4 regions of the Protofrankia symbiont of Coriaria ruscifolia genome follow, and region 3 is predicted to be linked to each of the others. Evidence: predicted binding sites of a transcription regulator. Region 3 holds the regulator's gene; each other region holds the start of a gene.
The links. Region 3 encodes LexA, which represses DNA repair genes until DNA is damaged. Its sites were predicted from a motif close to CGAACNNNNGTTCG; they were not measured.
Positions count from the first base shown of each region.

Region 1: the regulator LexA is predicted to act here: its motif matches at 2,720-2,733, upstream of pcrA (DNA helicase PcrA).
Region 2: the regulator LexA is predicted to act here: its motif matches at 2,588-2,601, upstream of CV1CTNOD_RS07685 (alpha-ketoglutarate-dependent dioxygenase AlkB).
Region 4: the regulator LexA is predicted to act here: its motif matches at 1,663-1,676, upstream of CV1CTNOD_RS23335 (HNH endonuclease signature motif containing protein).

Region 1 is NZ_CAAAFR010000183.1:19,279-24,014, reverse strand. Features, by position in the region: gene guaA (glutamine-hydrolyzing GMP synthase) at 1-1,130, shown strand, start outside; gene CV1CTNOD_RS20475 (threonine/serine dehydratase) at 1,151-2,314, opposite strand; gene pcrA (DNA helicase PcrA) at 2,741-4,736, shown strand, end outside.
Region 2 is NZ_CAAAFR010000050.1:30,959-35,694, forward strand. Features, by position in the region: gene CV1CTNOD_RS07670 (lysophospholipid acyltransferase family protein) at 1-37, opposite strand, end outside; gene CV1CTNOD_RS07675 (M50 family metallopeptidase) at 319-996, shown strand; gene CV1CTNOD_RS07680 (SOS response-associated peptidase) at 1,162-1,905, shown strand; gene CV1CTNOD_RS07685 (alpha-ketoglutarate-dependent dioxygenase AlkB) at 1,980-2,573, opposite strand; gene CV1CTNOD_RS07690 (HdeD family acid-resistance protein) at 2,694-3,251, opposite strand; gene CV1CTNOD_RS07695 (YceI family protein) at 3,631-4,194, opposite strand; gene CV1CTNOD_RS07700 (MDR family MFS transporter) at 4,328-4,736, opposite strand, start outside.
Region 3 is NZ_CAAAFR010000173.1:29,519-34,254, forward strand. Features, by position in the region: gene CV1CTNOD_RS18970 (vitamin B12-dependent ribonucleotide reductase) at 1-377, opposite strand, end outside; gene nrdR (transcriptional regulator NrdR) at 469-930, opposite strand; gene CV1CTNOD_RS26965 (LysM peptidoglycan-binding domain-containing protein) at 1,039-1,185, opposite strand; gene lexA (transcriptional repressor LexA) at 1,615-2,379, shown strand; gene miaA (tRNA (adenosine(37)-N6)-dimethylallyltransferase MiaA) at 2,397-3,311, shown strand; gene CV1CTNOD_RS18995 (EAL domain-containing protein) at 3,359-4,288, shown strand; gene hflX (GTPase HflX) at 4,502-4,736, shown strand, end outside.
Region 4 is NZ_CAAAFR010000199.1:97,686-102,421, forward strand. Features, by position in the region: gene tadA (tRNA adenosine(34) deaminase TadA) at 1-166, shown strand, start outside; tRNA gene CV1CTNOD_RS23325 (tRNA-Ser) at 303-392, shown strand; partial or broken gene CV1CTNOD_RS28480 (pentapeptide repeat-containing protein) at 836-1,003, shown strand; gene CV1CTNOD_RS27155 (pentapeptide repeat-containing protein) at 1,064-1,420, shown strand; gene CV1CTNOD_RS23335 (HNH endonuclease signature motif containing protein) at 1,883-2,194, shown strand; gene CV1CTNOD_RS23340 (hypothetical protein) at 2,242-2,424, opposite strand; gene CV1CTNOD_RS23345 (pyridoxal phosphate-dependent decarboxylase family protein) at 2,773-4,158, opposite strand.

The DNA of each region.
Region 1 (4,736 bases), on a different contig from region 3:
TCACCGCGTCGACGCCTTCCACCCCGGTGGCCGCCTTCGAGGACACCGAACGCCGGTTGTTCGCAGTGCAGTTCCACCCGGAGGTGGTGCACAGCGACCACGGCATGGACGTCCTGCGACGTTTCCTGTTCGCCGGTGCCGGCTGTCGGCCCAACTGGACCATGGTCAACATTGCCGACGACGCGGTTGCGGCGGTCCAGGCCCAGCTCGGCGGCGCGCGCGCGATCTGCGGACTATCCGGCGGGGTGGATTCGGCGGTGGCCGCGGCTGTGGTCCACCGTGCCGTGGGCGACCAGCTGACCTGCGTGTTCGTCGATCACGGCCTGCTGCGCGCAGGCGAGGCGGAGCAGGTGGAGAAGGACTTCGTCGCCTCGACCGGGGTCGAGCTGGTGCACGTCAAGGCCGCCGACCGGTTCGCCGCGGCACTCGCCGGGGTCAGCGATCCGGAGCGCAAGCGCAAGATCATTGGACGGGAGTTCATCCGGGTGTTCGAGGAGGCGGCCCGCGAGCTGGAAGCGCGGGCCGAGGCCGAGGGGTCCCGGATCGAGTTCCTGGTGCAGGGCACGCTGTACCCGGATGTCATCGAGTCGGGTTCACCGACCGCAGCAAAGATCAAGTCGCATCACAACGTCGGTGGGCTCCCCGATGATCTGCAGTTCTCCCTGGTGGAGCCGCTGCGCACCTTGTTCAAGGATGAGGTGCGCCGGCTGGGTGAGGAACTCGGGCTGCCGGAGGAGATCGTCTGGCGGCAGCCGTTTCCGGGGCCCGGCCTCGCTGTCCGGATCATCGGTGAGGTCACCCCGCAGCGGCTGGAGACGTTGCGGGCCGCGGATGCGATCGTGCGCGAGGAGATCCGCCGGGCCGGCCTGGACCGCGAGATCTGGCAGGTGTTCGCGGTGCTGCTGGCGCACGTCCGTTCGGTGGGAGTCCAGGGAGATGAACGTACCTATGGACACCCGATCGTGCTGCGAGCGGTCACCAGTGAGGACGCGATGACCGCCGACTGGGCCCGGCTGCCCTACGACCTGCTGGAACGCATCTCAGGCCGGGTGGTCAACGAGGTGGAGCAGGTCAACCGGGTGGTGTACGACATCACCTCCAAGCCTCCCGGCACCATCGAGTGGGAGTAGCGGCGTTACCCGGCGGGATGTTATGCGGCGGGGATGCGCAGGGGCCCGGCGGCGAGGCTGCGGACGCGGTGGGCGGTGACGGGGTCGATGTTGCCGCCGGAGAGGATCACCACGGTCGGGCCCTGCGCGAGGTCCGGGTGGCGTAGCAGTGCCGCCGTACCGGCGGCTCCGGCGGGCTCGACCGTCTGACCGTCTGCGCGCAGCAGCCCCGCCATCGCCTCCCACAGCGCGTCCTCATCGACCGTGACCACGTCGTCCAGCAGGCTGGTGGCAAGCGCCAGGGTCAGACTTCCCGGGGTCTTCACGGCCATGCCGTCGGCAATGGTCGCCGCCGGGACGCGGATCGGCCGCCCCGCGCGCCATGACAGGGCGAAGGCGGGAGCGCCCGCGGCCTGGACACCGATCACCCGCACGTCGCTGCGTCGTTGCCTGATCGCCGTCGCTATCCCGCTGATCAGGCCACCACCGCCGATACCCACCAGGACGGTCCGCAGGCCGGGGACCTGCTCGGTGACCTCGAGCCCGATCGTGCCCTGCCCGGCGATCACGGTCGGATCGTCGAAGGGATGCACCAGCAGCCAGCCGTGCTCGAGCGCGGCGGCCTCGGCCGCCAGCAGAGCGGCGTCGATCCCGCCGTGCACATGCTCGACCCGCGCGCCGAGGCGGCGGGTGCGCGCGACCTTGACCGGGCTCGCGCCGGTCGGAACGAAGATCGTAGCCGGGACGCCGAAGTGGGCCGCCGCGTACGCAACGCCCTGGGCGTGGTTTCCGGCACTGGCAGCGACCACGCCCCGCGTCCGCACGGTGGGGTCGGCGAGAGCGATGCGGGCGAATGCACCGCGTAGCTTGAACGAGGCGGTGCGCTGTTCGTTCTCGCATTTCAGCCACACCGGTGCGCCGGTCAGCCGGGACAGGTGGGCGCTGGGCACGACCCGGGTCCGCCGGACAACCGGTGCGAGGACGACCGCGGCCCCGGCGACGTCGATCGTGGTGCCGTCGATTGCCGTGCCGTCGGTCGTCGTGCCCTTGGTGGTGCCCTTGGTTGTCGTGTCCGCATCCGGTAGGCCGTCCGCGTTCGGGGTCGTGGACGTGACGGATCTGGGAGGGGTGTCACCGTCGTCCTTACCGGTGGTACTTGTGCTGTCGCTGGTGGCGTGCGTCGGGTTTTCGGATGGTTGGCTCATCGTTGTTCTCCCAGTGGCTTAGCGGCCACCCCTGACGTGACCGCGGCAACAAAAAAGCCCCCCGCCGAATTGGCGGAAGGGCGAGGCGCGCTGACCCGTCGGTGTCGACCCGAAGGCGGGTTCACGCGCCTAGTTAATGATCATAATGTGCTGCGGCACCTTACTATTTTGCTCTTGGACGGTGGTGGTCGTCAAAACCAACCGCCCCTCCCCGCGCGCCGAACCGGCGTCGCACCCTGTGCTGGGGACCGCAGACCGCGGCACAGGGTGCGACGCGACCGGTGTCCGGGTCTCGGTGTGGTCCGCGCCTAGGCCTCGGCGTCGGCTGCTGGTACGCGGGGTCGTGGCGCGGACCGGCACCTCGTAGGGTGGAGAGCGTGTACCGCTGTCGGACCTGCCGGACGTCGAACGTATGATCGATCCCCTATGAGCACGCTTCTCGGTGGCCTGTACCCCGACTTCGACGACGCCGCGGACGATCGGGACGGGCCCGTGGCGGTACCGGTCCCGGATGCGCCGGGAGGCCGTGCCGCGTTCCAGCTCGATGCCGACGCGCTGCTGGACGGCCTGAACCCGCAACAGCGGGCCGCGGTCGTCCATGCGGGTTCGCCGCTGCTCGTCGTCGCGGGTGCGGGGTCCGGCAAGACGCGGGTGCTCACGAACCGGATCGCCTACCTGCTTGCCGCGCGTGGGGTTCGCGCCGGTGAGATCCTGGCGATCACGTTCACCAACAAGGCCGCGAACGAGATGAAGGAGCGGGTCGCCGCGCTCGTCGGCACGCGGACCCGGGCGATGTGGGTGAGCACCTTTCATTCCGCGTGCGTGCGCATCCTGCGGTCGCACGCCAAGCGCATCGGGTTCACCAGCGGTTTCTCGATCTACGACGCGGCGGACGCCCAGCGCTTGATCACGCTGGTCGCGCGCGACCTGGACATCGACCCCAAGCGGTACCCGGCACGCGCACTCGCCACCGGGATCAGCAACCTGAAGAACGAACTGGTCGACTGGGAGACCGCCCGGGACAAGGCGGCCAACCACGTCGAACGCACCGTCGCCGAGGTCTACGGTCTCTACCAGCGCCGGCTGGCCGAGTCGAACGCGTTCGACTTCGACGATCTGATCATGATGACGGTGAACCTGCTGCAGGCCTTCCCGGATGTTGCCGAGCACTACCGGCGCCGGTTCCGGCACGTCCTCATCGACGAGTACCAGGACACCAACCATGCCCAGTACGTCCTCGTGCGGGAGCTGGTGGGGCACACCTCCCCGCTGACCGTCGACGGCGAGCCGGTACGGCCGGGCGCGGACACGGGCGATCACGTGGACTCCGGTGAGCGCACGGGCGATCATGCGGTGGAACCGGCCGAGCTGTGCGTGGTCGGTGACGCCGACCAGTCGATCTACGCCTTCAGGGGCGCCAACATCCGTAACATCGTCGAGTTCGAGCAGGACTACCCCGACGCCACCGTGATCCTGCTGGAACAGAACTACCGGTCCACGCAGACGATCCTGTCCGCGGCGAACGCGGTGATAGCACGCAACGCCCGGCGCAAGCCCAAGCGACTGTGGTCGGACGCCGGAGACGGCGAGAAGATCGTCGGCTATGTCGCGGACAACGAGCACGACGAGGCCGTCTTCGTCGCCGCCGAGGTCGATCGGCTGGCCGACGCCGAACTGGCGCGCTCCGGCGATATCGCCGTCTTCTACCGCACCAACGCCCAGAGCCGGGTCTTCGAAGAGATCTTCATCCGGGTCGGCCTGCCCTACCGAGTGATAGGCGGGGTGCGCTTCTACGAGCGCCGTGAGGTTCGGGATCTGCTCGCCTACCTGCGGGTGCTGGTGAACCCGGCGGACACCGTGAACCTGCGACGCATCCTCAACGTGCCCAAGCGGGGAATCGGCGATCGGGCCGAGGCGATGCTCGACGCCTTCGCCGAGCGCGAGCGCATCCCCTTCGCCGACGCCCTGCACCGTGTGGAGGAGGTCCCGGGCCTGGCCGCCCGCTCGGCGAAGGCGGTCCGCGGTTTCGCGGGCCTGCTCGCCGAATTGCGCACGGCCGTGGCAGACGGCCCGGTCGCGGCGTTGGAAACAGCGCTGGAACGGACCGGATACCTCGCCGAGCTGGCCGCCGCGGACACCCTCGAGTCCGAGGGACGGGTGGAGAACCTCCAGGAGCTGGTCAGCGTAGCCCGGGAATTCAGCGAGCAGTTTCCGCAGGGTTCGCTCGCGGACTTCCTCGAGCAAGTCTCCCTGGTCGCCGATGCCGACCAGGTACCCGATCCCGAGGAGGGCACCGCCGGGGTCGTCACCCTGATGACGCTGCACAGCGCCAAGGGACTGGAGTTCCCGGTGGTCTTCCTGACCGGGCTGGAGGACGGCGTTTTCCCGCACATGCGCACGCTTGGCGACCCGACCGAACTCG
Region 2 (4,736 bases), on a different contig from region 3:
CGAAGCGGATCACCGGCTTGTAGACGAGTTCCGCCACCCGCTCCTAACCTCCCGGCTATCTCTGTTGTGATGATCTCTGTTGTGGCGATCGACTTCGGTCGGCCACGAAAAGTGACTGGTTGATCGTACCGTGAGTTGTCGTGAGCTGCTGGGACACCATGCCGGAAGGGCAGGGAGGCCGCGCCGGACAGGCACTCGACGATCGTTTCCCGCAGCATTGCATACTCAGGTCCGGCCGGTCGCATCGACACTCCACGGGCCGTTGGCAGCACCGGTCGGACACGATCAGATAGGAGACGTGCGACGCCTGACGAGTGGATACACCTGCTCAACTCGGGGGATCCGCCGCGATGGACAGCGTTCGCAGGTGCTGCGATCGCCTTTGTCGTGGTGCTCAACAACCAGCTGTGGCCTCTGGCCCGACATGTGATCACTATTGCCCACGAGGGAGGACATGCGCTGGCCGCGCTCGGAAGTGGCCGGCGCCTCGGTGGTATCCGCCTGCATTCCGACACCTCCGGTGTGACCGTGTCGGCCGGCCGTCCGGCCGGTCCGGGTGTCGTCATCACGGTTGCGGCCGGCTACGTCACGCCTTCGTTGCTTGGTCTCGGCGCCGCAGCCCTGCTCGCGGCCAACCAGGTGAGTCTGATGCTGCGGCTCAGCGTTGCCCTGCTCCTGGGGGTACTGGTCGCCATCCGCAACGCTTTCGGCGTGTTGTCGATCATGATCAGCGCCGGGATCGTCGTCGCCGTGTCGGTGCTGGCATCAGATCGTTCCCAGGAGCTGTTCGCCATGTTCATCACATGGTTCCTCCTGTTCGGTGGTGTGCGGCCGATCATCGAGGTGCAGCGAACCCGCAGTCGGGGCCGCGCGCTGACGTCGGATCCGGATCAGCTGGCCCGGCTGACCGGAATGCCGGCGTGGTTGTGGGTAGCGTTCTTCGCGTTGGTCTCCCTGTTCTGTCTGGCCATGTCGGTCGAATGGCTCGTGTGGTGACGTGGCTCGTGCGTGAGGTGCGGCTCCGGACATGCCGTGTTCTGAGCATGCCTCCTTCTGGGCACAATGTGGACGAACGGTTGCTTATAGTAGCTGTCAGGGGTCGGGGATGTCATGTGGTGGACGCCATGCGGCAGGGATGATTGTCTGGCAGAATACGAACACATGTGCGGTCGCTATGCCAACGCCATGGGCGGACAGCAACTCGCAGAGTCGTTCTCCGCGCGTGACGAAACAGGTGGCACGCAGCCGAACTTCAATGTCGCGCCGACCGCTTCGGCCCCGGTGGTCGTCATCCCGTCGGGCCAACCGGCACCGGCCCCCCGGCTGCGGCTGGCGCGCTGGGGTCTGGTGCCGTCATGGGCCAACGACGTCACCATCGGCAACCGAATGATCAATGCTAGGGCGGAAACCGTGGCTATCAAGCCCGCGTTCCGCGCCGCGCTGCGGGCGCGCCGTTGTCTTGTCCCGATCACGGGCTACTACGAGTGGCACCGGGTCGAGGGGGTCCGGCGCGCGCAACCGTATCTGGTACGCCCGGCTGACAGTGAATTCGGCGCGCTTGCGGGACTGTATGAGCTGTGGCGTTGCCCTTCGGGCGATATGCTTGCGACCTTCACCATCATCACGACTACCGCACCGGCCGGTCTGGAGTTCTTGCATCCGCGTTCGCCGGTCGTCATCCCCCCGGCGGCCTGGTCGCACTGGCTCGATCCTGGTCTGGACGATCCGGCGACGCTGACCAGCATGCTTGGGCCCGCACCGGCTGGGGTGCTGCGCGCGTACCCGGTCAGCTCCCAGGTCGGCAACGTACGCAACAACGGTCCGCATTTGCTGGAGCCGGTCACCCCGGCCGGTGACGAAGCGGACGGCACGGGCCGCCGGGCCACCCACGCCGCACGGTCCTGACCGACCAGCGCCAGCTTCCGTTCGCGAGCCATCCCCTGGGTGACACACCTCCCGGCGCGGGGTCGAGGGCGCCCTCACGCGGCCCACCGCCAGGACGCGCTGATCCGCGGGCCGCAGGAGGCAATCTTCGGGACCGCGTGTTCCCAATCGGCCTGGCAGCGGCCACCCATTACCAGGAGATCCCCGGACGCGGGGAGCAGCGTCCGCCCGACTCCGCCACCGCGCGGACGGAGCCGAAAGGGACGCCGCGCCCCCAGCGTCACGATCGTGATCAGAGTGTTGCCAAGCCTGCGCAGTTCACGGTCACGGTGGAACGCGACGCTGTCGTCACCGTTACGGTAGAAGTTGAGCCCGACCGAGCTGAGCGGCACCTGGTAATGCGCACACAATGCGTCACGCGCGGCACCCAGTACCGGATGGGGGATGGGCTCGGTCGCCTTGTACCACCGCGACAGCCGCGGATCGTCGACCATGCGTTCGTACATCCACCGTCGGCCCTGCTGCCAGGGGACCTCGCCGGCGAGGATCTCGTAGAGTTCGTCGGCGCCGCACAGCCACCCGGGCGCGACGTCGACCCATGATGTCCCGTCGAGGTGGATGCGGCTGAACGTGACGCTGTCGGCGACCTCGGGATCACCAGCGGTCAACAGGCTGCGCTGCAAGGGCATACGGATACGATACCCGAACATATGTTCGATATCGAGCTCGCCGGGTCGCACAACCCCGGTAACCTCAGCTCCCCGGTAACCTCAGCTCCCCGGGTACCGGCAGGTCTGCGCCCGGGAGCCTCAGGCCTGCAGCTCCCGGCGGACCGCAAGGGCGAGCGCGATCTGCCCGATGCCGTGCACGATCAGCTCGATCCCGAAAATCACCGCCAGGATGAACACGGTGGCGGACGGCCACGCCAGGGCAAGGATGCCGACGACCATTGCCATGGCGCCGATGAACGCGCCCCACCCCCAGGGGCGTCCGTGTTCGTGCGCATAGCCGGCCATGGCGATACGCACGGCACCGGCCGCCAGCAGGCAGATCCCGACGATGACGGCCACCGCCCACAAGGTGACGCCCGGCCAGGCGAGCGCAACGATCCCGCCGATCACGAGCAGGGCGCCGAAGAGGGCAGACGGTGCGTCCTCACCTGAGCGGGCGGCCGCGACCGCGTCCATGATTCCGGCCAGCACCAGCCCCACTCCGACCAGGATCGCGAGTGTGCTCGCGGCTGCGAAGGGGTTGGCGACCAGGAATGCGCCGAGAACTGTCACCGCGATCCCCAGGAAGAGCCCTGCCACCCAGACCGCGCCGGGAGCTCCGCCGCGGTGACGGTGTTCCGCTGCCGTTGTCATCATGATTGTCATCTCCAGGTCTGCTCGTGCCTTCCGACCTGAAAAGGGTTCCCTGTGCCGGGTGCCACCAGTCCTCGGCATCGGCCTTAGCCGGTCCTCAGCCTCGCCGTCCCGGCCTTTTGTGCCGTTCGTCGGTTGTGCGCAGGCGCGGTTCGGCTGTCGCAGCCAGCTGCGGGTAGCGCCGGGCATGTTTCTCCCGGCTCTGGCCGGTCATCGAGCGGTCGCAGCGCCCCGTTCCCACGTAGGTCGTCGGCGATCGCCGACGGACTCAACAACGTCACGCGCATCACAGCCTCGCCCATCCCAGAGTATGTGGGACTCCGGGCGTCGGGGGAGTCGGTGGTGCCCGTCTGTGGGAGGTGGGTTCTTGCCGGCGCCCTGATCAGGATGTCCTGATTGCTGAGATATCGACATCGATCTTGACTTTGTCGCCGATGAGAACACCCCCTGTTTCCAGCGGCGCGTTCCAGGTGAGACCGAAGTCCTTCCGGCTGATGGACGTGAAAGCAGCGAATCCCACCCGGACGTTGCCGAACGAGTCCACAGCAGCGCCCTGGAACTCGACGACCATCTCGACTGCGCGTGTTTCGCCGTGAATTGTCAGCTCGCCGGTGACCACATAGGTGTCCGGGTCGTCCCCTGGTTTGATGTCTGTACTGGTGAAGGTGATCGTCGGGTACGTCTCGGTGTTGAGGAAGTCGGGGGAGCGTAGGTGGGTGTCACGGTCGGAGTTCCCGGTGTCGATACTGTCGGTGTTGATGCTGACGGTGGCGCTTGAGGCCGAGGGCTTGGATCCGTTGAGACGCAGGGCGCCCTCGAAAGATCTGAAGCTGCCGCGGACGGTCGCCACCATCGCGTGCCGAACGGCGAAGCCGAACTGGCTGTGAGCGGGGTCGATCGTCCAGGTGCCGGTGAGATTCTCGATGACTGCACTCGGTACGGTCATGATGTTCGCCTTTCCAGGCGTGCTTCTATGAGTCGTGTTCCTACGGACAGGGTCTTCCCGTGACTTCGCATGGCGCCGAAGTCACTTGTTCGAAAAACAAGCTACCCCGTGAATACGTCGGCCGCCGATCGCTTCACCCGCGGTTCGGGGCCGCAGCTGTCGTCGGCACAGTTGGTCCCACAGCGTCATCGGGTGTGCCAGCCTGGGACATAGCGGCCGATCCGCGCAATTCGACCTCCCGGAGGAACAGGCTGACCACGAACGCGGCGATACCGATCGGAATGGCGATGAGAAAGACCCGGCCGAGCGAGTCGGCATAGGCGGCTCGCACCGCTTCACGTATCGGCGCAGCCAGCTCCGCAACCTCGCGCGGAGCTGAGACAAGACGATTGGACGCAGCACTGCCGCCGTCCGATACGGGCACTCGCATGGTGATGTTCTTAGCCAGCTGGGCAGTGAGTACCGCACCCAGAGCTGACGCGCCGATAGCGCCCCCCATAGTACGCAAGAATGTCACGCTGGATGTTGCGGCACCCATGTCC
Region 3 (4,736 bases):
AGCTCGTGCTCGAAGATCTCGGCGTCCGCCGCCGAGGCGAAGTACCCGTTCTCAGCGCCGGCCGCGCCGTACGCGCGCACGACCCGGTCGATGAGCTGACGCAGGGACCACTCGCGGGAGGAGCTGCCAAGCGCACCACGGAAGTACTTGCTCGTGACGATGTTCGTGGCGTTCACCGACCAGAAGTCGGGGAACTCCACCCCGCGTTGCTCGAAGTTGACCGAGCCGTCCCGCCAGTTGGTCATGACGACGTCCCGCAGTTCCCAGGTGACCTCGTCATAGGGGTGGACGCCCGGCGAGGTGTTGACGCGTCGCACCTTCAGGCCGGCGGCCTTGGTGGCGGACTTGCTCGCTTTCGTGCCACGGTTGTCGGTCATGGCGCTCCTCGTCTGGCGTCGGTCGGATGGTGTCTCTCACCGGCTGTCTGACGTGTCGTGCTGTCTGACATGTCGTGTCAGGGGTACGTGGCTACGACGGCGACTGCCTGGCCTGCCCCCGCAGATCGGCGATCGCCGTCTCGAAGTCCTCCAGGGAGCCGAAGGACAGATACACCGACGCGAACCTCAGGTAGGCGACCTCGTCGAGCTCCCGCAGCGGCCCAAGAATCGCCCGGCCGATCTCGTCCGAGGGAACCTCGGCAGCCCCCGACGCACGCAACGTGTCCTCGACCAGCTGTGCGAGCTGGGCCAACGCGTCCGCCTCGACCGGTCGACCCTGACATGCCCGGCGCACGCCCGCGATCACCTTCCCGCGACTGAACGGCTCGGTGACACCGCTGCGCTTGATGACTCGTAGTGACGCCTCTTCGATCGTCGTGAAACGCCGGCCGCAGGACGGACACGATCGACGTCGACGAATCGCGGCGCCCTCCTCAGCCTCCCGACTGTCGACAACCCTGCTGTCGGGGTGTCGACAGAACGGACACCGCACGGACAACCCCCAAGATTTTGTCGACTTACAGCCACGTAACTACAAGATGTTGTGGTCAACAGTAGGACTGGACACCACGACCTGGCAAGTCGCCAGCGCGTGGGCCCCTCATGGCAAACGGAGCGTCTGACCAGGGACGAGATCGATCGTCTCAAGCCGGTTCAGACCGGCCAGGCGCGCCACGCCCACCCGGGTGTCACCGTCGGGAGCCAGCACGCGGGCGATACCCCACAACGTCTCCCCGGGCCGAACCACGTGAACGCGAGTTGCTCCGTCACCCCTGGTCGGCGCGGCCGACGACGTCACCCGGGCTACGGATAGAACCAGGCAGGACACCGCCATAACAAGGATAACCAGGACAACTCGACCCCGCCCGGTCAGCCTCAACGGGGGCTCAGCCGACCTCTGCACCATCCACCTCCCCAACTTTCACCAGCACGTGCCACTTCCAACAACATGATCATCGAACACCTGTTCGATCGAATATCTGGTTGAGTTTGTACCGCACGGCTCCGACAGAATCGTCATGACACGCTCGAACAGGCGTTTGAGATATTCAGTCGCGGCGGTTACGGTCGTAGCGATCAGATCCAGGTCGTGACCGCCAGCTCCGGTTCACGGCAAAACGTCAGGTATGCCGGGATCGGAGTCTGCCATGACCGACAACGAAGGAGAGCGGCAGGCATGACCACCGACCAGAACCGCACCCGCCGTGGCCGGCCCCCACGTGGCTCCGTACGCGACCTGCCGGATGGACCGGCAAACGCCTCGGCCCTGACACCCCGCCAGCGCAAGGTGCTTGAGGTGATCCGCAACGCCGTCGAGCGCCGAGGATACCCGCCGAGCGTGCGTGAGATCGGTGATGCGGTGGGGCTCACGAGCACCAGCAGCGTCGCGCACCAGCTGAAGACGCTGGAGGAGAAGGGCTTCCTGCGTCGCGACCCCCACCGCCCACGGGCCATGGAGGTCCTGTCCGCGCAGGCGCCGGTACGACCGGTGGTACGGGAGGCTCCTCCCGTCGGCACGCCCATGGAAGGCCTGCCGGCGACCGACGCCACGCCGGACGCTCCCGCGCAGGCGGCGTACGTACCGGTCCTCGGCCGTATCGCGGCGGGCGGCCCGATTCTCGCCGAACAGGCAGTCGAGGACGTCTTCCCGCTCCCCCGCGAGATCGTGGGCGAGGGCACGCTGTTCACCCTGCGGGTCATCGGTGATTCCATGGTCAATGCCGCGATCTGCGACGGTGACTGGGTGGTCGTCCGCCAGCAGCCGGTCGCGGACAGCGGCGAGATCGTCGCCGCGATGATCGACGGTGAGGCGACGGTCAAGACGCTGCGCCGCCGTGACGGCCACGTGTGGCTCGAACCGCAGAACCCGGCTTATGCTGACATTCCGGGTGACAGTGCGACGATCCTCGGCCGGATCGTCGCGGTCCTTCGTCGGGTCTGATCCTCCCGGGGGTGAACATGGACGTAGGCGTCGACCGGCGCACAGCCGGTCGGGTCGTGACTGTCGTCGGGCCGACAGCGGCCGGCAAGAGCGACCTGGCGATCAGTCTGGCCGTCGAACTGGGCGGGGAGATCGTCAACGCCGATTCCATGCAGCTCTACCGAGGCATGGACATCGGTACCGCCAAGATGCCGCCGGAAGAACGAAGAGACATCCCTCACCACCTGCTCGACGTCTGGGACGTCACCCGTGCCGCTGACGTGGCGTCCTACCAGAGGCTGGCCCGAGGGGTCATCGACGATCTTCTGACTGTCGGCCGCACGCCGGTGCTCGTGGGCGGATCAGGGCTCTACGTCCGGGCCGTCATCGACGACCTCGCCTTTCCCGGCACCGACCCGGCTGTCCGGGCGCGCCTGGAACGGGAGCTGTCCGAGCGGGGCGCGACCGCGCTGCACGCCGATCTCGCTGCGCGGGCACCGGCCGCGGCCGCCGCCATCCTGCCCGGTAACGGCCGCCGCATCGTGCGTGCGCTGGAGGTGGTGGAGCTCACCGGCAGCTTCACCGCCTCCCTGCCGGAACCCCGCTCGATCTATGACGTGGTTCAGATCGGCGTCGACCATCCGCAGCTCGACGCGAGGATCGCCGACCGCGTGGCGGGCATGTGGGCCGCCGGCATGGTCGAGGAGGTCCGGGCACTCACCGGCACGGGCCTGCGGGACGGTCCCACCGCATCCCGGGCGGTGGGCTACGCCCAGGTTCTCGCCTGGCTCGACGGCGCGCTCGATTCGGCCGAGTCGGCCCGGCTCGCGACAATTGCCGCGACGCGCCGATTAGCTCGCAGACAAAGGTCGTGGTTTCGGCGCGATCCTCGCATAATCTGGCTGGACCGTCCCGACGTCGAACAGGTGGCGGGCATGGTCGGCTCGGCCTGACGTGCGACGGGCCCGCGGCCCGTTCTTCCCGTCGTCTGGAGACATCTGTGACCGCGATCGAGTTGAACCTCGTCCCGGCCCTGTGTGCCGCGTTTGACGACGGGTCGTTACAACTGCATTACCAACCCGAGGTCGACCTGCGCAACGGGTCGGTTCCCGCGATGGAGGCGTTCCTGCGGTGGCAACATCCCGACCAGGGGCTGATGAACCCGTCGCAGTTCATGCCGGTCGCCGAAGCCGCTGGCCTGTCCGAACAGGTCGGCCGCTGGGTGTTACGGACCGCTGTGGCTGAGGCACGGACATGGCACGAAATGGCTGCGGGAACCGCGATTCGCCCACCCCGACTGTGGGTGAACGTGACCGCCGACCAGCTGACCCGACCGAGCTTCGCGATCGAAGTGGAACAGCTCATGCACGCCCGTGCGCTGCCACCGGGAGCGCTCGGACTGGAGTTCACCGAGCAGACCCTGGGCCTCGCGCGCGTCGGGGTGCCCCGGCTGCTGGCCCGGCTGCGCTCGTTCGGACCGGCCATAGGCGTCGACGGTTTCGGCACCTGGTACGCGTCTTTGTCCACCCTCGACGTCCTGCCGCTGGACATGGTGAAGATCGACGGCCGGTTCCTCCGCGCGATGCAGCGGGACCTGGAGGGTGAGGCGGTACTGGCCTCGATTATCATGTTGGCTCACCGGCGTCGGATGGTCGTAACCGCCGAAGGCGTCGACAGCGTGGTCACGGCGTCCCGGCTGGCCGCGATGCACTGTGACCGGGCAGCCGGCCGCCTGTTCTGCCCGCCCGTCCCTACCGATGACGCCCGGATGATTGCTCTGGGCCGGGGCCGACCGAACCGGTGGCGCCAGCGCTCCCGACCAGCCAGCGCCGCCGCCGGCGGCGGCACGAGCCGCACGGCGCCCACCCCCGCCGACCGCGCCACAGCCACCGGCACGATCCCGATGCCGACCCCGGCCGCTGTCAGCTGACCGGCACGCCCTCACCCGACGCAGCCCCGGCCGTCGGCAAAAAGCAGTCGCGACCTCTGACTGGACGTGGGACTCTGCGATAAAGGAGTTGCCGGCCGCGGACGGCCGCCGGGATCAGGCGGAGCGCACCGCCCCGCAGCCGCAGCCGGCTCGACCGGACGTGAGGCCGGCGCCCAGCAACACCAGGGATAAGCCCCACCAGAGAAGAGCGACATGACGTTTCCCGCCACCGATCGCCCCGACCACGACCACGACCACGACCGGCTTTTCAGCACCTCGAGTGAAGAGTTCTTCGACGCCTCCGGTGAGGGGCTCGACCTCGCCGACCGTTCCGCCCTGCGCCGGGTACCGGGCCTGGCGACCGAGCTCGACGACGTCACCGAGGTCGAGTACCGCCAGCTCCGCCTGGAAAGAGTGGTCCTCATCGGCGTGTGGACCTCGGGTACGG
Region 4 (4,736 bases), on a different contig from region 3:
CGGAGCGTACGACCCCAAGGCCGGAGCCGCCGGATCGCTGTGGGACACCGTCCGCGATCCACGGCTCAACCACCGAGTCAGGGTGATCACAGGCGTGCGGGAACAGGAATGCGCGAGCCTGCTGGCAGACTTCTTCGCCGCCCGCCGGAGCCGGCGGCCATCCTGATCATGATTCAGATGGTGCGGACCGACCTGGATGACCAAAGACGGCACGATCATGGTTTTTCGCGCTGCCGGAGGCCCAGGCCCCGGGCGGGTACGCGCCGTTCGGCCCGGCCGCGGCATCCAGTAAGCTGACAAACGGTGGAGTCGCCTAGTGGCCGAGGGCGCACGCCTCGAAAGCGTGTGAGGGGGCAACCCCTCCGTGGGTTCAAATCCCACCTCCACCGCCATCTTCAGGGGATCCCTGTGCTGACGCACCGGGGTCGGATGGTTTCATGCCAACCGCGGGGGCCGAGCCCCCACGGACCCCCACGGGACCACCCCCGAAGGCTCCCGCGCCTACGCACCGGAGCCGGATAGCTGTGCGGCCCTTCACGACAGGTATCTTGTCGCGGCCCGGACGGGCTCGCGGCGCGTCGAGAGCCGGGTTCGGCAGGTACGTCTGTCGTTCCCGCCTCTGGCGCCCACGGCATCGGTGCGCGCTCTCGACGACCTCCTGGCCGGCAGCGGAGAGTAGACAAAACAACCCGGGCGACACGAGCGATGCCTATCAAGGATGTCACGGTAGGATAATTCGCGTGCGTTAGAATTGGCGCTCATGGTAGACAGATCAGCCTCGCCGGCCCGGCCCACCGTTCCCAGACTGTCCGCCTCGCTCATACCCGCGACGGTTATGAAGGACGAAGGTGTCTATCTCGGTGCCGATTTCACCGGATGCGACCTGTCAGGATCGCGGCTGACGTCTGTCGAGCTGGACGGATGCCGCCTGAACGCGGTCGACCTCAGCGGCGCTCACCTCACCAGCACCTTGTTCTCGAACGTCGTGATAGACCGGTCAGATCTCTCGAACGCGCGGACGAGCAAGTCGTCATTTCTTTGTGTCGGGATCCGTACGAGTCGCATGACCGGTCTCGGCTGGGTCGGAGGCCGACTGCGAGACGTCACCGTCGACGACTGTCGTCTCGACCTGGCGAACTTCCGCGGAACCAAGATGACCCGAACCATATTCAGTGGATGCAATCTCAAGCAGGCGGACTTTCAAAATGCCGACATCAGCGGCGTGATTTTCGAGGATTGTGACCTCACCGGCGTTACTTTTTCCGGAGCGAACATGGAGGGCACGCGGATAATCGACTCCGCCTTGGTTGGTATTCGCGGCGTCGACAGTATGCGCGGCGCGGCGGTCGCGAGCCGTGATCTGGTCGCTCTTGCCTACTCGCTCGCCAGAGCTTTGGACATCAACATCATTGATAGTTGACGAGTCAGGACGCCCGCTACAGCAACGCCTTACGGTTGTCTCCCTCGCCGCGGGTCTTCCCGTCGACTCCGTAGCTTCACCGCATGTCGCAGGTCAAAACGCGTGTCGCGGTCCAGTAGCCTGGATTCCCTTGAATAACTTCACAGATACTGCCTGTGTGCGATCTGGAGCACGTATGTGCGGAGGGTCGGGAGAATAGCCCACCGTTGAGTGGTGGAAATATCCGGATAAGCGACTAAACTCGTACACATGTTCGATCCCGAGGTGGTCGTCGCCGACCCGGCCGCCGGAGTCCGCCCGCCGACGGCACCCCGGACGATCCCCGCGGCATGGACGCGCGGCACGCCGACACCCTCGTCGATATCCTCCTCGGCCGCGACCGCGGCGCCGAGGTGGCTGTGGAGGTCTGGGTGCTCGTCCCGGCCACCACCCTGGCCGGGGTGACCAACGCCCCCGGGGGAGGTGGCCGGCTACGGGCCGATCCCCGCCGCCACGGCGCGGGAGCTGGCCGCGGAGGCGACCTGGCGGCGGATCCTCACCGACCCGGTGGACGGCCAGCCGGTCGCGGTCAGCCACCGCCGGTTCCCCGCCCCGGGACTGTCCCGGCTCCTCCACACCCGGGACCGGACCTGCCGGTTCCCCGGCTGCCGGAAACCCGCCCGGTTCTGCGACCTCAACCATGTGCGGCCCTACACCGACGGCGGGCCGACCACAGCGGGTAACCTCCTCGCCCTGTGCCGGCGCCACCACCGGGCCAAACACGACGGCGGCTAGACAGTCCGACGGGCCACCGGCGGGACGGTGATGTGGACCGGCCCGACCTACCGCAGCGTGCCCGAACCCTGGGACGACCCCACCCCTCCCGCATCCCCGCCAGCGGACATGCCAGCCCCTGCGTCCATGCCCACACCGGCGTGCGTGTCCGCGTCGGCATCCGTCACGGCGGCGGTGATGTCCGACGCCAGGTCCCGGCCGGCGGGCCCTGGCCGGCCGGGACGACCCACGCTGGTGCGATGCCCTGCTGCCGCAGACCAGGTTCCCGGGCCGTTCTGCGAAAGCGTCGAGGACCGCACCCGACCCCGCACCAGGGTCGGACGCACCAGAACTGGACGCACCGGAGCCGGGAGCGGACGGTTCGGGAGGGGGCCAGCGCCCACGATCCAGACGCGGGCGGAACCGGGCGGGGCGGACAGAGGCCGTCCAGGCCGGTGTGATCCGTCCGGTGCCGGCTTCTGTTCCGTTCTGGTCTCGGTTGTGCTCTTGTTCGCTTTCCCGGGGGACCTGCCGTCGTCGGGTGGTGTTCCAGCAGGCGGACGCGGTGAGCTGACGGAAGCCGGTCAGGCCGTGTTCCGTCAGGCCATGCTGCCCAGGATGGTGGCGATGTCGGCCGGTTCGGTGCACGGGTTGACGATCGCGAAACGCGTCACCGTCTCCCCCTCATGGACGGTCGGGGTAACAAAGGCAAAACCCGTCTGCAACAGTTTCTCCGTCCATTCGTAATAATTTTTCGGCGCCCAGTTCAGTCGGCGCAGAACCACCACGGAAAGCTGCGGTTCACGCACGAGTTCCACGTGGGGCAGGGCTCTGATCTGATCGGCGGCCGCCCGTGCGGTGGCCAGCGACTTCTCCACGGCGGCACCGTAGGCTCGAGTACCGTGTGCAGCGAGTGAGAACCAGAAGGGCAGGCCCCGCGCCCGCCGTGAAAGGCCGATCGAGTAGTCCGCGGGATTCCAGTCGTCAGCGGCTTCGAGAACCTCGAGGTAACCCGCTTTCTGGGCATGTGCCGCACGTGCCAGCGCCGGTTCCCGGTAAATCAGTGCGCAGGCGTCGAACGGCGCAAACAACCATTTGTGCGGATCGACGATGAAAGAATCTGCATCAGCCACGCCGACAAAGAGATGACGGACCGATTCCGCGGCCAGCGCGGCAAGTCCGTATGCTCCGTCGACATGCGCCCAGATGCCCCGCTCATGGGCTGCGTCGACGATTCCGCGGATGTCGTCGATAATGCCGAACTGGGTGGTACCGGCCGTCGCCACGACAGCGAACACGCTGTCACGGATGTCGGCGTCCGCGGTATCCAGGGCATGGGCCAGCGCGGGGCCGGTGAGGCGACCGTCGGCGTCCGCCGGGACCACCAGGAGTTCCGCACCCATGACCCGGGCTGCGGTCTCAACCGAGGAATGCGCTTCGACACCGCAGGCGATACGCCACACAGTGGGTTTGCTGCTGCGCTGTGCCGCGCTCCGGCGCGTTTGCATCCGGTATCTGGCCGCGACGAGTGCGGAAAGGTTCCCGAGCGTTCCACCCTGGACGAAGACCCCGCCCGCCTCGGGCGGAAAACCGGCGAGATCGGACAACCAGCGCAGCGCCTGGTTTTCCGCATGAACGGCACCCGCCCCTTCGAGCCAGCTGCCCGCATATACGGAGGAGGCCCCGACGACGAGATCGAACAGTACCGCCGCCTTGGTGGGCGCCGCCGGGATGAATGAGAGGTTGCGTGGATGGTCGACCGAAATGCACGCCCGGGAGAGGAGCTCATCGAAAATCCTGAGCGCCTCGATACCACCGATGCCGCTCGGGGTTATCGTCTCCCCCACCGCGGCGGTCAGCTCCGCGCGCGAGCGGGTCCCGTCCAATGGAACGGGATTGAGGCGTAGTCGCTCCCGCGCATAGTTGACGACGGCCTGGGTCAGAATTTCGCTGTCGACATCATAGCGGTGCACGAACACGAGCATACCCGGGCCCGTCCGAGTTTACGGACATCACAGCACGGCGACGGTGTGCACAGCCGGAGCAACCGGGTGCGCAAATGGAAACATGTCGAAAACAATGCTGACCGGCGCAGGTCGCACAGTTGTGCACGGTAAAACGATCGGCACTGGCCGCACCAACATGTTCAGACGTGTCCGGACCCCCGCCCGGCGTACTCGGACCAGGCGGACGGGGCCCGGGCGACAGGCAGGGCGGGGAGAACACATTCAGGACCGGGCCCGGTACGGGACCACAGGGCGACGAAACAGTCACAACCAGCAGCATATGAAGATCATATGACAACACGCGAAGATCGCAAGCCCGGATCCTGGGAAGACCGGGCGGCCGCATGCGGACAGAACCACGACATCAAGAACGTGGTATTTGCCGGCAGCCAGCGGCCGGGTCGACGTCACGACTCCGGAACAACATCACCGAGACCCGCGTCGACCCGCCCTCGGCGACGATCAGCGCAGTGGTCGATCAACCGGCCCGAGACCCCTGCGCGGCATCCCGGGACCGCCGGACGTCATCAACGTCATCGCGGAGCCCGGGGCAGCCA